3 regions of the Streptomyces sp. NPDC023157 genome follow, and region 3 is predicted to be linked to each of the others. Evidence: riboswitches for the same ligand, from Rfam matches in the RefSeq annotation. Region 3 holds a riboswitch; each other region holds the start of a gene.

Region 1 (3,264 bases), on a different contig from region 3:
GGCGCTTGGCCTCGACGTGGTCCCCGGAGCTCTCGCCGCGCAGCCGGCGCCCGATCCACGGGACCAGGTACTCCTTCGCCCAGTGGATGTCGTCCTTGCGGACCTCCAGGGTGCCGCGCGGGGGCTGCGGCGGCCAGGCCTGGTCCGGGTCGGCCGGCACCGGAAGGCCGAGGACCTGGGCGGCGCGCAGCGCGACCCGGGTGTGCCCCTCGGCCGACAGGTGGAGCCGGTCGTCGTCCCAGGCGCGCCGGTCCTGGACCGACTTCAGCGACCACAGGTCGAGCACCGGGCAGTCGTAGCGGTCGGCGATGGCCCGGACGTGGGCGGTGTAGGTGGCGATCTTCCCGCGCAGGTGCTTCAGGACGGGCACGTCGCGCGTGTCGAAGCCGGTCGTCACCATGACGGTGCCCACGGCGGAGGTCAGGTCGGCGACCGCGCGCTCGAAGCGCTCGGCCACGTCGTCGGGGTCGGTCCCGGGGCGGATGATGTCGTTGCCGCCGGCGCAGAAGGTCACCAGGTCGGGGGCGAGTTCCTTCGCCCGGGGGACCTGTTCCGCGACGATCTGGTCGAGAAGGCGCCCCCGCACCGCCAGGTTGGCGTAGCGGAAGGCGTCGTTCTCCGGCAGCTGGTCGGCGAGCAGGACCGCGAACCGGTCCGCCCATCCGACGTACGTCCCGTCGGGGCCGGGGTCGCCGACGCCCTCCGTGAAGCTGTCACCGATCGCCGCGTACGACCCGAATGCGTTCTTGTCTCTTGTTCTCGAATCGTCTGCCACGGGAGCACATCTTTCCCTTATGGATGTGACCTACGCGACCGTAAGGAGGGGTTGACGACAGGTGACATATGCCACCGATAAAGATTCCACCAAGCCGGAATACGCCGGAGGCCCGGCACAGGGGTGCCGGGCCTCCGGGGTGAACCGGTGAGTTCTATGGGACAGATGCCCCAGATGTCTCAGACGCGTCAGATGCTGACGCCGTGCTGGCGCAGGACGGCCAGCGGGTCGATGTCGGAGCCGTACTCCGGCCCGGTGCGCATCTCGAAGTGCAGGTGCGGTCCGGTGACGTTGCCGGTCGCGCCGGACAGGCCGATCTGCTGGCCGCCGCTGACCGTCTGGCCGGCGGAGACGGAGAGCGAGGAGAGGTGCCCGTACTGCGAGAAGGTGCCGTCGGCGTGCTGGATGACGACCTGGTTGCCGTACGCGCCGCCCCAGCCGGCCGAGTAGACGGTGCCGGGTCCGACCGCGCGGACGGTGGTGCCGGTGGAGGCGATGAAGTCGACACCGGTGTGGTAGCCGGAGGACCACATCGAGCCGGAGGCCCGGTACGGGGTGGAGACGGCGCCGCCGGCGATGGGGGTGACCCAGCCGGAGGAGGAGGTCTGGCCGGCCGAGGAGGACGACGAAGAGGAGGACGAGGCCGACGAGGCGGACGAGGAGGAAGCCGTCGAGGTGGCGGCGGCCGAGGAGCGCTCGCTGCCGCGGGAGGCGCGCGTGTCGTCGCCGGTGCTCTGCGCGCCGCGCTCGGGGGCGGTCGCCTTCGGCGCGTGGGCCTTGGCGGTGCTCTTGGCGCCGAGGGTGAGCTTCATGCCGGGGAGGATCAGCGAGGGGTCCTCGCCGACGACCTGGCGGTTGTCGCGGTAGAGCTTCTGCCAGCCGCCGGCCAGGTGGTGCTCGCCGGCGATCTTGGACAGGTAGTCGCCGCGGACGACGGTGTACGCCCTCGGGGCGGCGGCGGGCGCGGCGGCCGGGGCCTGGGCGGGGGCCGCGGCGGCGACGGCCTGCGGGGCCTTCGCGGTCGGGGCGGCCTGCTCGGCGGCGTGCGCGCCGGTCGCGCCGATGAGCGGCAGGACGACGACGGCGCCACCGGTACCGGCGGCGACGAACCCGCGGGTGATCGGGTTGACCTTGGGACGGCGGTGCTTACCCTTCGCGGGCATGGCGATTTCCTCTCCGTCGCCTGCGAGGTGAGCTGTCGGGTTCGGACTGGAGATGTCCGGTCGCGTTGCGCGCGACTTCACCCCGAGCCGTCCTTCTTCGAGGGATCGGCGTACTACCTGGGTCCCCCGCTCCTGCCTTGTACGGGTGGTGTGCGGATTCCGGGCGGCGGCAGGATTAGGCGGTCCGTCCGGATTGAGCGCGACGCTAGACGAGGCGGGTGGGCGTGAACAAGCCACCGATTTCCCGACAGTGACTCAGGTGCGATTTCCGGCCGGAATTGCGGTCACCCTCCGTGGATGACGGTCCCTCGATTTCCCTTTCCGGAAGGGAATTTGGAAAAGACGATCAGGCACGGTCCGTCACGTCTATGACGCTGCTCACGCACCGAATCCCATCTCCCCCGGTATCAGGGCGCGTTACCCCTAAGGGTTCAATTCGGACAGAATGCTCATTCCAGCCCGAGGGGGTGCGGTCGGGGCCTCTCACCTGGATGATTGCCTCAGGAACCGATCTCGAGACCAGGAGCATCCGTGACGCAGACGACGACCGAGCCCGAGCTGACCGGCGTACGCAACTTCCGCGACCTCGGCGGACTGCCGACGGTGGACGGACGGAGCGTGCGCGCCGGACGCCTCTTCCGCAGCGGTCACCTGGCGCACGCCACGCCGGAGGACGCGACGTTTCTCGCCACCCTCGCCCTGCACACCGTCTTCGACTTCCGCAACGAGGCCGACCGGCGCATGGAGGGGGCGGACGTGGAGCTGCCCGGCGTGCGGAACGTGAACATACCGCTCAACGACCCGGCCGACGGCAAGGAGTTCTGGAAGCTGGTGCGTTCGGGCGACCTGACGCAGCTGCGCGGGATCCTGGGCGACGGCAAGGCCGCGGCCCGGATGTCCGACTCGTACCGGAAGATGATCGTGGAGCGGACGGCCGAGCACAGCCGCGTCCTGCACGCGATGGCCGAGGAGAGCGTCCCGGCCCTGATGCACTGTGCCGCCGGCAAGGACCGCGCCGGTCTGTCCATCGCGATCACGCTGCTCGCCCTCGGCGTCGAGCGCGAGGCGATCGAGGCGGACTACGTGAAGTCGAACGAGCCGCACCGCCGCTACAAGGTGCAGCGCAGCTCCACCGCCGAGGACGCCATGTCGCCCGAGGTGATGGAGCTGCTGAGCCCGCTCTTCGACGCGCGGGTGGAGTATCTGCGGGCCGCGTTCGCGACCATCGAGGAGACCTGGGGCTCGGTCGAGGCCTACCTGGCGGAGGGGCTGCGGCTCGCCCCGGAGACCCGGGAGCGGCTGCGCGAGCGGCTGCTCGTCGGGGCG
Region 2 (3,264 bases), on a different contig from region 3:
TCGACGACGAGCTGGCCCGCTTCGCCGCCGAGGGCCCGACGCCCGAGGAGATGGAGCGCGCGCAGGCGCAGCTGGAGCGCGAGTGGCTGGACCGCCTCGGCACGGTCGCGGGCCGCGCCGACGAACTGTGCCGCTTCGCGGTGCTGTTCGGCGACCCGCAGCTCGCGCTGACCGCCGTGCACCGGGTCCTCGACATCAGTGCCGAGGAGGTGCAGGAGGTCGCCAAGGCCACCCTGCGCCCGGACAACCGCGCCGTGCTGGTCTACGAACCGGTGGGCGCCGACGGCGACGACGCCGACAGCGACGAGGAAGAGGGAGCGGACCAGTGACCGACGCTGCCGCGTCTTTGACGAGCATGACCTTCCACCCGCAGCCCCAGCCGGGCGAGGCCACGCCCTGGGCCTTCCCCGCCCCGGAGCGCGGCGCCCTGGACAACGGGCTGACCGTGCTGCGCTGCCACCGCCCCGGCCAGCAGGTCGTGGCCGTCGAGATCTCCCTCGACGCCCCGCTGGACGCTGAGCCCGAGGGCCTGGACGGCGTGGCCACGATCATGGCCCGCGCCCTGTCCGAAGGCACCGACCAGCACACCGCCGAGGAGTTCGCCGCCGAGCTGGAGCGCTGCGGCGCCACCCTCGACGCGGCCGCCGACCACCCGGGCGTACGGGTCTCCCTGGAGGTCCCGGTCTCCCGGCTGCCCAAGGCGCTCGGCCTGCTCTCCGAGGCGCTGATCGCCCCCGCGTTCGACGCGTCCGAGGTCGAGCGGCTGGTGCGCAACCGGCTGGACGAGATCCCGCACGAGTCGGCCAACCCGGCCCGCCGAGCGGCCAAGCAGCTCTCCAAGGAGCTGTTCCCGGCCTCCGCGCGCGCCTCCCGGCCGCGTCAGGGCACCGAGGAGACCGTCGCCGCGATCGACGCCGCCGCCGTCCGCGCCTTCTACGACGCGTACGTGCGCCCCTCCACGGCCACCGCCGTGGTCGTCGGCGACCTCACTGACGTCGACCTCGACAAGGTGCTAGCCGAGACGCTGGGCGCCTGGACGGGCACCGCGGCCGACCGGCGGCGCATGCCGTCCGTCTCGGCCGACGACACCGGCCGGGTCGTCATCGTGGACCGCCCCGGCGCCGTCCAGACGCAGCTGCTCATCGGCCGCGTCGGCGCCGACCGCCACGACCGTGTGTGGCCGGCCCAGGTGCTCGGCACGTACTGCCTCGGCGGCACCCTCACGTCCCGTCTGGACCGCGTCCTGCGCGAGGAGAAGGGCTACACGTACGGCGTGCGCGCCTTCGGCCAGGTGCTGCGCTCCGACGGCGAGGGCAACGGGGCGTCGCTGCTCGCCATCAGCGGCTCGATCGACACCCCCAACACGGGCCCGGCACTTGACGACCTGTGGAAGGTGCTGCGCACCCTCGCCGCCGACGGTCTGACGGACGCCGAGCGCGATGTGGCCGTGCAGAACCTGGTGGGCGTCGCGCCGCTCAAGTACGAGACGGCCGCCTCCGTCGCGGGCACGCTCGCCGACCAGGTCGAGCAGCACCTCCCGGACGACTACCAGGCGCAGTTGTACGCGCGCCTCGCCGAGACCGGCACGGTGGAGGCGACCGCGGCCGTGGTCAACGCCTTCCCGGTGGACCGGCTCGTCACCGTGCTCGTCGGTGACGCGGCGCAGATCGAGGAGCCGGTGCGTGCCCTCGGCATCGGTGAAGTGACGGTCGTGACCGGCTGACTGAGCCGCTGTCACACCGGTTCGGGGACCCCGACGACCTGGTTCGTCGGGGTCCTCCCTTTTGTCCGTATTGCTGAGAAGTGTGATCTTCTGCCCTGTGGCATGTCTTACAAAAGAGCGTGTCTGTTTGGCGATTGACAGAAGATCGGCCTAGCTTCGACCCGACTGTTCGTCCGCAGTACGACGCCGCATCCGCGGCAACGGGCAGTCATCGCCGAGTCCCCGTAAGGCGCGAGCCTGGGGAGCCGGGGACCCATCGCAGTCCCTGGGGTGAATCGGACGCCTTCGCTCAGCGAGCGGAGGGGCCCGTAGGAGACCTTCCTGCTCCGAACCCGTCAGCTAACCCGGTAGGCGAGAGGGAAGGAAAGGATCAGCCACTACATGGCGTTCACCCGTGCCACCGGGAAGCATCGTGGTCCGAGCCGTCTGGCGCGCCGCGGAGTGGGCATCGCCGGTGTGGCGACCCTTGCGACGACCGGCGTCATCGGAACCCTGGCCTCCCCGGCGTTCGCCGCCGACACGGAGCCCGTCTCCCCGGAAGACACCGGCCTCACCCAGGTGATCACCGCCGACTCCCTCGCCGACCGGGTCGACGCCCAGGCCGCCGCGCAGGAGAAGGAGGCGGTCGAGACCGCCGCCCGCGTCAAGGCCGCCGCCGAGGCGAAGCGCAAGGCCGAGGCCCGCGCCAAGGAGCTGCGCGCCGCCAAGGAGCGCGCCGCCCGCGAGGCCGAGCGCAAGCGCCTGAGCTCCTTCCAGCTCCCCGTCGCCGGCTCGTACGTGAGCACCGGCTACAAGACCGGCGGCTCGCTCTGGTCCTCCGGCCACCACTCCGGCATCGACTTCCACGCCGCCTACGGCTCCCAGGTCGTCTCCGTGGGCTCGGGCACCGTCGTCGAGGCCGGCTGGGGCGGCGCGTACGGCAACAACATCGTCATCCGGATGAACGACGGCACGTACACCCAGTACGGCCACCTCTCCTCGATCGGCGTCTCCGTCGGCCAGACGGTCACCCCCGGCGAGCAGATCGGCATCTCCGGCTCCTCCGGCAACTCGACCGGCCCGCACCTCCACTTCGAGGCCCGCACCAGCGCCGAGTACGGATCGGACATCAACCCGATCACCTACCTCCGCGCCCGCGGGGTCCAGGTCTGAGGTGTGAATTCTGTGAAGAAGCCCCGGCTCGAACGAGCCGGGGCTTCTTTTTCGTGCCCCAATTACCGGGTGGCATCGGAAATTCCGGCGTCCTGCAATAGAGTTCGCGAGAGTTCGCAGGGCGGGCGCCACTCGACGGGGTTTCGCGCGGATCACCTACGGAGGTCGGACATGCGTGTTCCCGCGCACTCGGTATGCACGGCGATCCGGGACGACATCGTCTCCGGCGTCTTCGCGTGGGGCGCCCGGCTGACGGAGGAGCAGCTCGCGCGCCGCTACGGGGTCTCCCGCGTCCCGGTCCGCGAGGCGCTGCGCACCCTGGAGTCCGAGGGCTTCGTGGTCACCCGCCGGCACGCCGGCGCCCATGTCGCCGAGCCCACCGAGCAGGA
Region 3 (3,264 bases):
AGGGCGCCCTCGTAGGTCTCGCGGGAGACCAGGTTGTAGTGCGGCTGGAGGGCGACGTAGCGGGTGAGCCCCTCGGCCTCGGCGAAGTCGAGGGAGGCGCGCAGCCGCTCCGGGGAGATGTTGGAGGCGGCGACGGCCCGGACCTTGCCGTCCTTCACCAGCTGGTCGAGCGCGGTGACGATCTCCTCGACGGGCACGGACTCGTCGTCGAAGTGCGTGTAGTAGAGGTCGACGTAGTCGGTGCCGAGGCGGCGCAGCGACTCCTCGGCGGCGCCCTTGATGGTGGTCGCGCTCAGCCCCTTGTAGCGGGGGTGGGCGCCGGCCTTGGTCGCCACGAGGACGTCGGCGCGCTTGCCGCGGGAGGCGAGCCAGCGGCCGATGACGGTCTCGGACTCGCCGCCCTCGTGGCCCTCGGCCCACGCGGAGTAGACGTCGGCGGTGTCGACGAAGTTGCCGCCCGCGGCGGTGTACGCGTCGAGGACGGCGAAGGACTGCGCCTCGTCGGCGCTCCAGCCGAAGACGTTGCCGCCGAGGGCGAGCGGGAAGACGTGCAGGTCGGAGGAGCCCAGCTTGCGGAGAGAAGTCATGGAGTGATCAACCCTCCGCGCGACCGGGCCTATTCCGCTTCCGCGGGGGACGTCCGTCCGGACGTCAGAGGCTGAGGCCCTTCGAGCGCAGCCAGCCCGCCGGGTCGATGCCGCCGCCGGACGGGGTGTGGACCTCCAGGTGGAGGTGGGGCCCGGTGACGTTGCCGGTGGCGCCGACCCGGCCGATGGTGTCGGCGGTGCCGACGGACTGGCCCGCGCCGACCGTCATCGAGGACAGGTGGCAGTACCAGATCTCGGTGCCGTCCTCGAGCTCCAGGACGATGCGGTAGCCGTACGCGCCGGACCAGCCGGCCGACTTCACGGTGCCGCTGTGGACGGCCTTGACCGGGGTGCCGGTGGGCGCGGCGAAGTCCAGGCCGGTGTGGTAGCCGGAGGACCACATCGAGCCGGCCTCGCCGTAGGTGGAGGTCAGCGTGTACGAGGAGGTGGGCAGCGAGTAGCTGGCGGCCAGCTTGGCCAGGCGCTCGGCCTCGGCCTTCGCCGCGGCCTCCGCGTCGGCCTTCTTCTTCGCCTCGGCCGCCGCCTTCTCCGCCGCGTCGGCCTTGGCCGCGGCCTCCGTCGCCGCCTTCTCGGCGGCGGCCTTCTGCGCCGCCTCCTTCTCTGCGGTGTCGGCGGCGGCCTGCTGCTGCTCGGCCTGCTGGAGGATGCGGGCGCGCAGGGCCTCGCCGGCGTCGGCGGCCTGCTGCTTGGTCCCCGCGGGCGCGTCGGCGGAGGTGCTGTCCTCGGGCGCGAGGTAGGTGAGGGCGGTGAGCGGCTGCGCGTTGTTCGTGACCTGGGCGCTGTCGCCGGCGCTCTTGTCCTTGCCGCCGATCAGGTCGCCGATGCCGGGGAGTTCGGAGGCGTCGGGCAGGTCGAGGTCCGGCAGGGCTATGGCGACCGGGGGCTTGTCCTGCGCGGTGGCCAGGCCGCCCGCGCCGACGGCGGCGATGACGCCGACACCGAGGACGGTGGAGGAGCGGGCGAAGTTGGAGCGCTGCTTGACGACCCGGTGCCGGCCGCCGGAGCGGTTCTGGGCCCGCAGCGAGTCCTCGGTGGGGTTCCATTCCTCCCCGCCCGCGCCCGCGGCGCCATGGGCGCCGAAAGAGTCGAAGGGGGCTTCGGGAGCAGGGGTGTTGGACGCCACGGAGGCGCTCTCCTTTCCTTCCTTCTCGCCTACCGGGTTAGCTGACGGGTTCGGAGCAGGAAGGTCTCCTACGGGTGTGCCGCACGGGTGCGACGTGGCCCGATTCACCCCAAGTGGTGGTTCCCCGGTTCCCTTGCGGGATTCGGCGCGCGCGCACGGTGCCGTCTCTTGCGACGGCTGTGACGACCGCGCTGCGTTATCGAACGTTAATAGACACGGCCTCCCGATTCCAAGCCGTCCCCCTTGATCATTAGCTGAATTGAGAGGGAATGGCCCGAGTTGACCCCCGGTCAGACAGGATCCGCGTCACACCGGGAATCTGACGTTGCATCAATTGTTATCGGAGCGACACCCCTCGACTACGTCCCGTCACCATCCTCCCGAAGCGCCTCCGGAGGCACCCTGGGGGCCGCCGTCGGAGGCACCGCAGGAGACGCCGCAGGACCCACCTCCGCGCTCTGCCCCGGCGGCACCACCGGCATCGTCCGGCGCCGCTCCGGCTGCCCCGCCGCCGGGCGGCTCACCGCGAGCAGCGCCATGTCGTCGTTCGAGCCCCCGCCGGTGTGCCGCCGCACATCCGCCACCAGCGCGTCCAGCAGCTCCTCCGGGCCGGGGAAGAGCCGCCCCGCGAGCCGCTCCGCCGGATCGTAGAAGACGCCCCGCGCGTCCCGCGCCTCCGAGAGGCCGTCCGTGTAGAGCAGCAGCGTCGCGCCCGCCGGGTACGGCGTCTCGTCGGCCCGGTCGGGCCACACCGCCAGCTCCCCCATCCCCAGCGGCAGCGCGGCCTCTGTCGGCCGCAGCCGGTCGAGCCCGCCGTCCCCGTACAGCAGCAGCGGCTCCGGGTGCCCCCGGTTCACGACCCGCACGACACCGCCGCCGTCCCCGCGCGGGATCTCCGCGAGGACCGCCGTCGTGAACCCCTCGAAGGCGTCGAGCCCGTCCCGCCGCGTGCCCTCGCGGTCCAGCGCCCGCTCCAGCCGCTGCGCCACGCCCTCCAGCGTCGGCTCCAGCTCGGCGGCCTCCCGGAAGGCGCCGATGACCACGGCGACGGCCTCCACCGCGTCGAGCCCCTTGCCCCGCACGTCGCCGACGACCAGCCGTACCCCGTAGGGGGTGTCCTGGACGGCGAACAGATCGCCGCCGATGAACGCGTCGGCCTGCGCCGCCTCGTACCGGGCCGCGACCTGCAGCCCGCCGATCCGCGCGGCGGGCGTCGGGAGCACCGCCTTCTGCGCCGTCGCCGCGATCACCCGCGCCGACGCGAGCCGCTCGCCGCTGCGCCGCACCACCCGATTGATCAGCATGGCGAGCGCCGCGACGGTGAGGACGGTCAGCGTCTCGGTGAGCGAGGAGATATGGCTGACCGTGCCGTTGTAGAGGTGCAGGCCGATGCTGGCGAGGACGGCGGCGACGCCCGTGAGGAACGTCGTCAGCGTGGAGAAGAAGGGGGCGGCGATCAGCGGCGCCGCCGAGAACAGCGGCGCCGCGGTGTACTCCGGCGGTGTCGCCAGGTCGAAGCAGACACCGCCCACG

Evidence for each region. Region 3 has a riboswitch for cyclic di-AMP ahead of ACZ3ZE_RS21905 (M23 family metallopeptidase). Riboswitches for the same ligand answer to the same signal wherever they lie in the genome.
Region 1: linked by a shared signal. The riboswitch ahead of ACZ3ZE_RS09450 (M23 family metallopeptidase) and the one ahead of ACZ3ZE_RS21905 (M23 family metallopeptidase) in region 3 are both predicted to bind cyclic di-AMP.
Region 2: linked by a shared signal. The riboswitch ahead of ACZ3ZE_RS26170 (M23 family metallopeptidase) and the one ahead of ACZ3ZE_RS21905 (M23 family metallopeptidase) in region 3 are both predicted to bind cyclic di-AMP.

What each region holds. Positions count from the first base shown of each region.
Region 1 is NZ_JBVHIL010000002.1:859,424-862,687, forward strand. It holds gene ACZ3ZE_RS09445 (SGNH/GDSL hydrolase family protein) at 1-775, opposite strand, end outside; gene ACZ3ZE_RS09450 (M23 family metallopeptidase) at 964-1,938, opposite strand; cyclic di-AMP (ydaO/yuaA leader) riboswitch at 1,941-2,096, opposite strand; gene ACZ3ZE_RS09455 (tyrosine-protein phosphatase) at 2,470-3,264, shown strand, end outside.
Region 2 is NZ_JBVHIL010000007.1:365,316-368,579, reverse strand. It holds gene ACZ3ZE_RS26180 (M16 family metallopeptidase) at 1-329, shown strand, start outside; gene ACZ3ZE_RS26175 (M16 family metallopeptidase) at 356-1,723, shown strand; cyclic di-AMP (ydaO/yuaA leader) riboswitch at 1,926-2,092, shown strand; gene ACZ3ZE_RS26170 (M23 family metallopeptidase) at 2,105-2,875, shown strand; gene ACZ3ZE_RS26165 (GntR family transcriptional regulator) at 3,047-3,264, shown strand, end outside.
Region 3 is NZ_JBVHIL010000005.1:685,068-688,331, reverse strand. It holds gene ACZ3ZE_RS21910 (aldo/keto reductase) at 1-587, opposite strand, end outside; gene ACZ3ZE_RS21905 (M23 family metallopeptidase) at 652-1,731, opposite strand; cyclic di-AMP (ydaO/yuaA leader) riboswitch at 1,744-1,889, opposite strand; gene ACZ3ZE_RS21900 (PP2C family protein-serine/threonine phosphatase) at 2,091-3,264, opposite strand, start outside.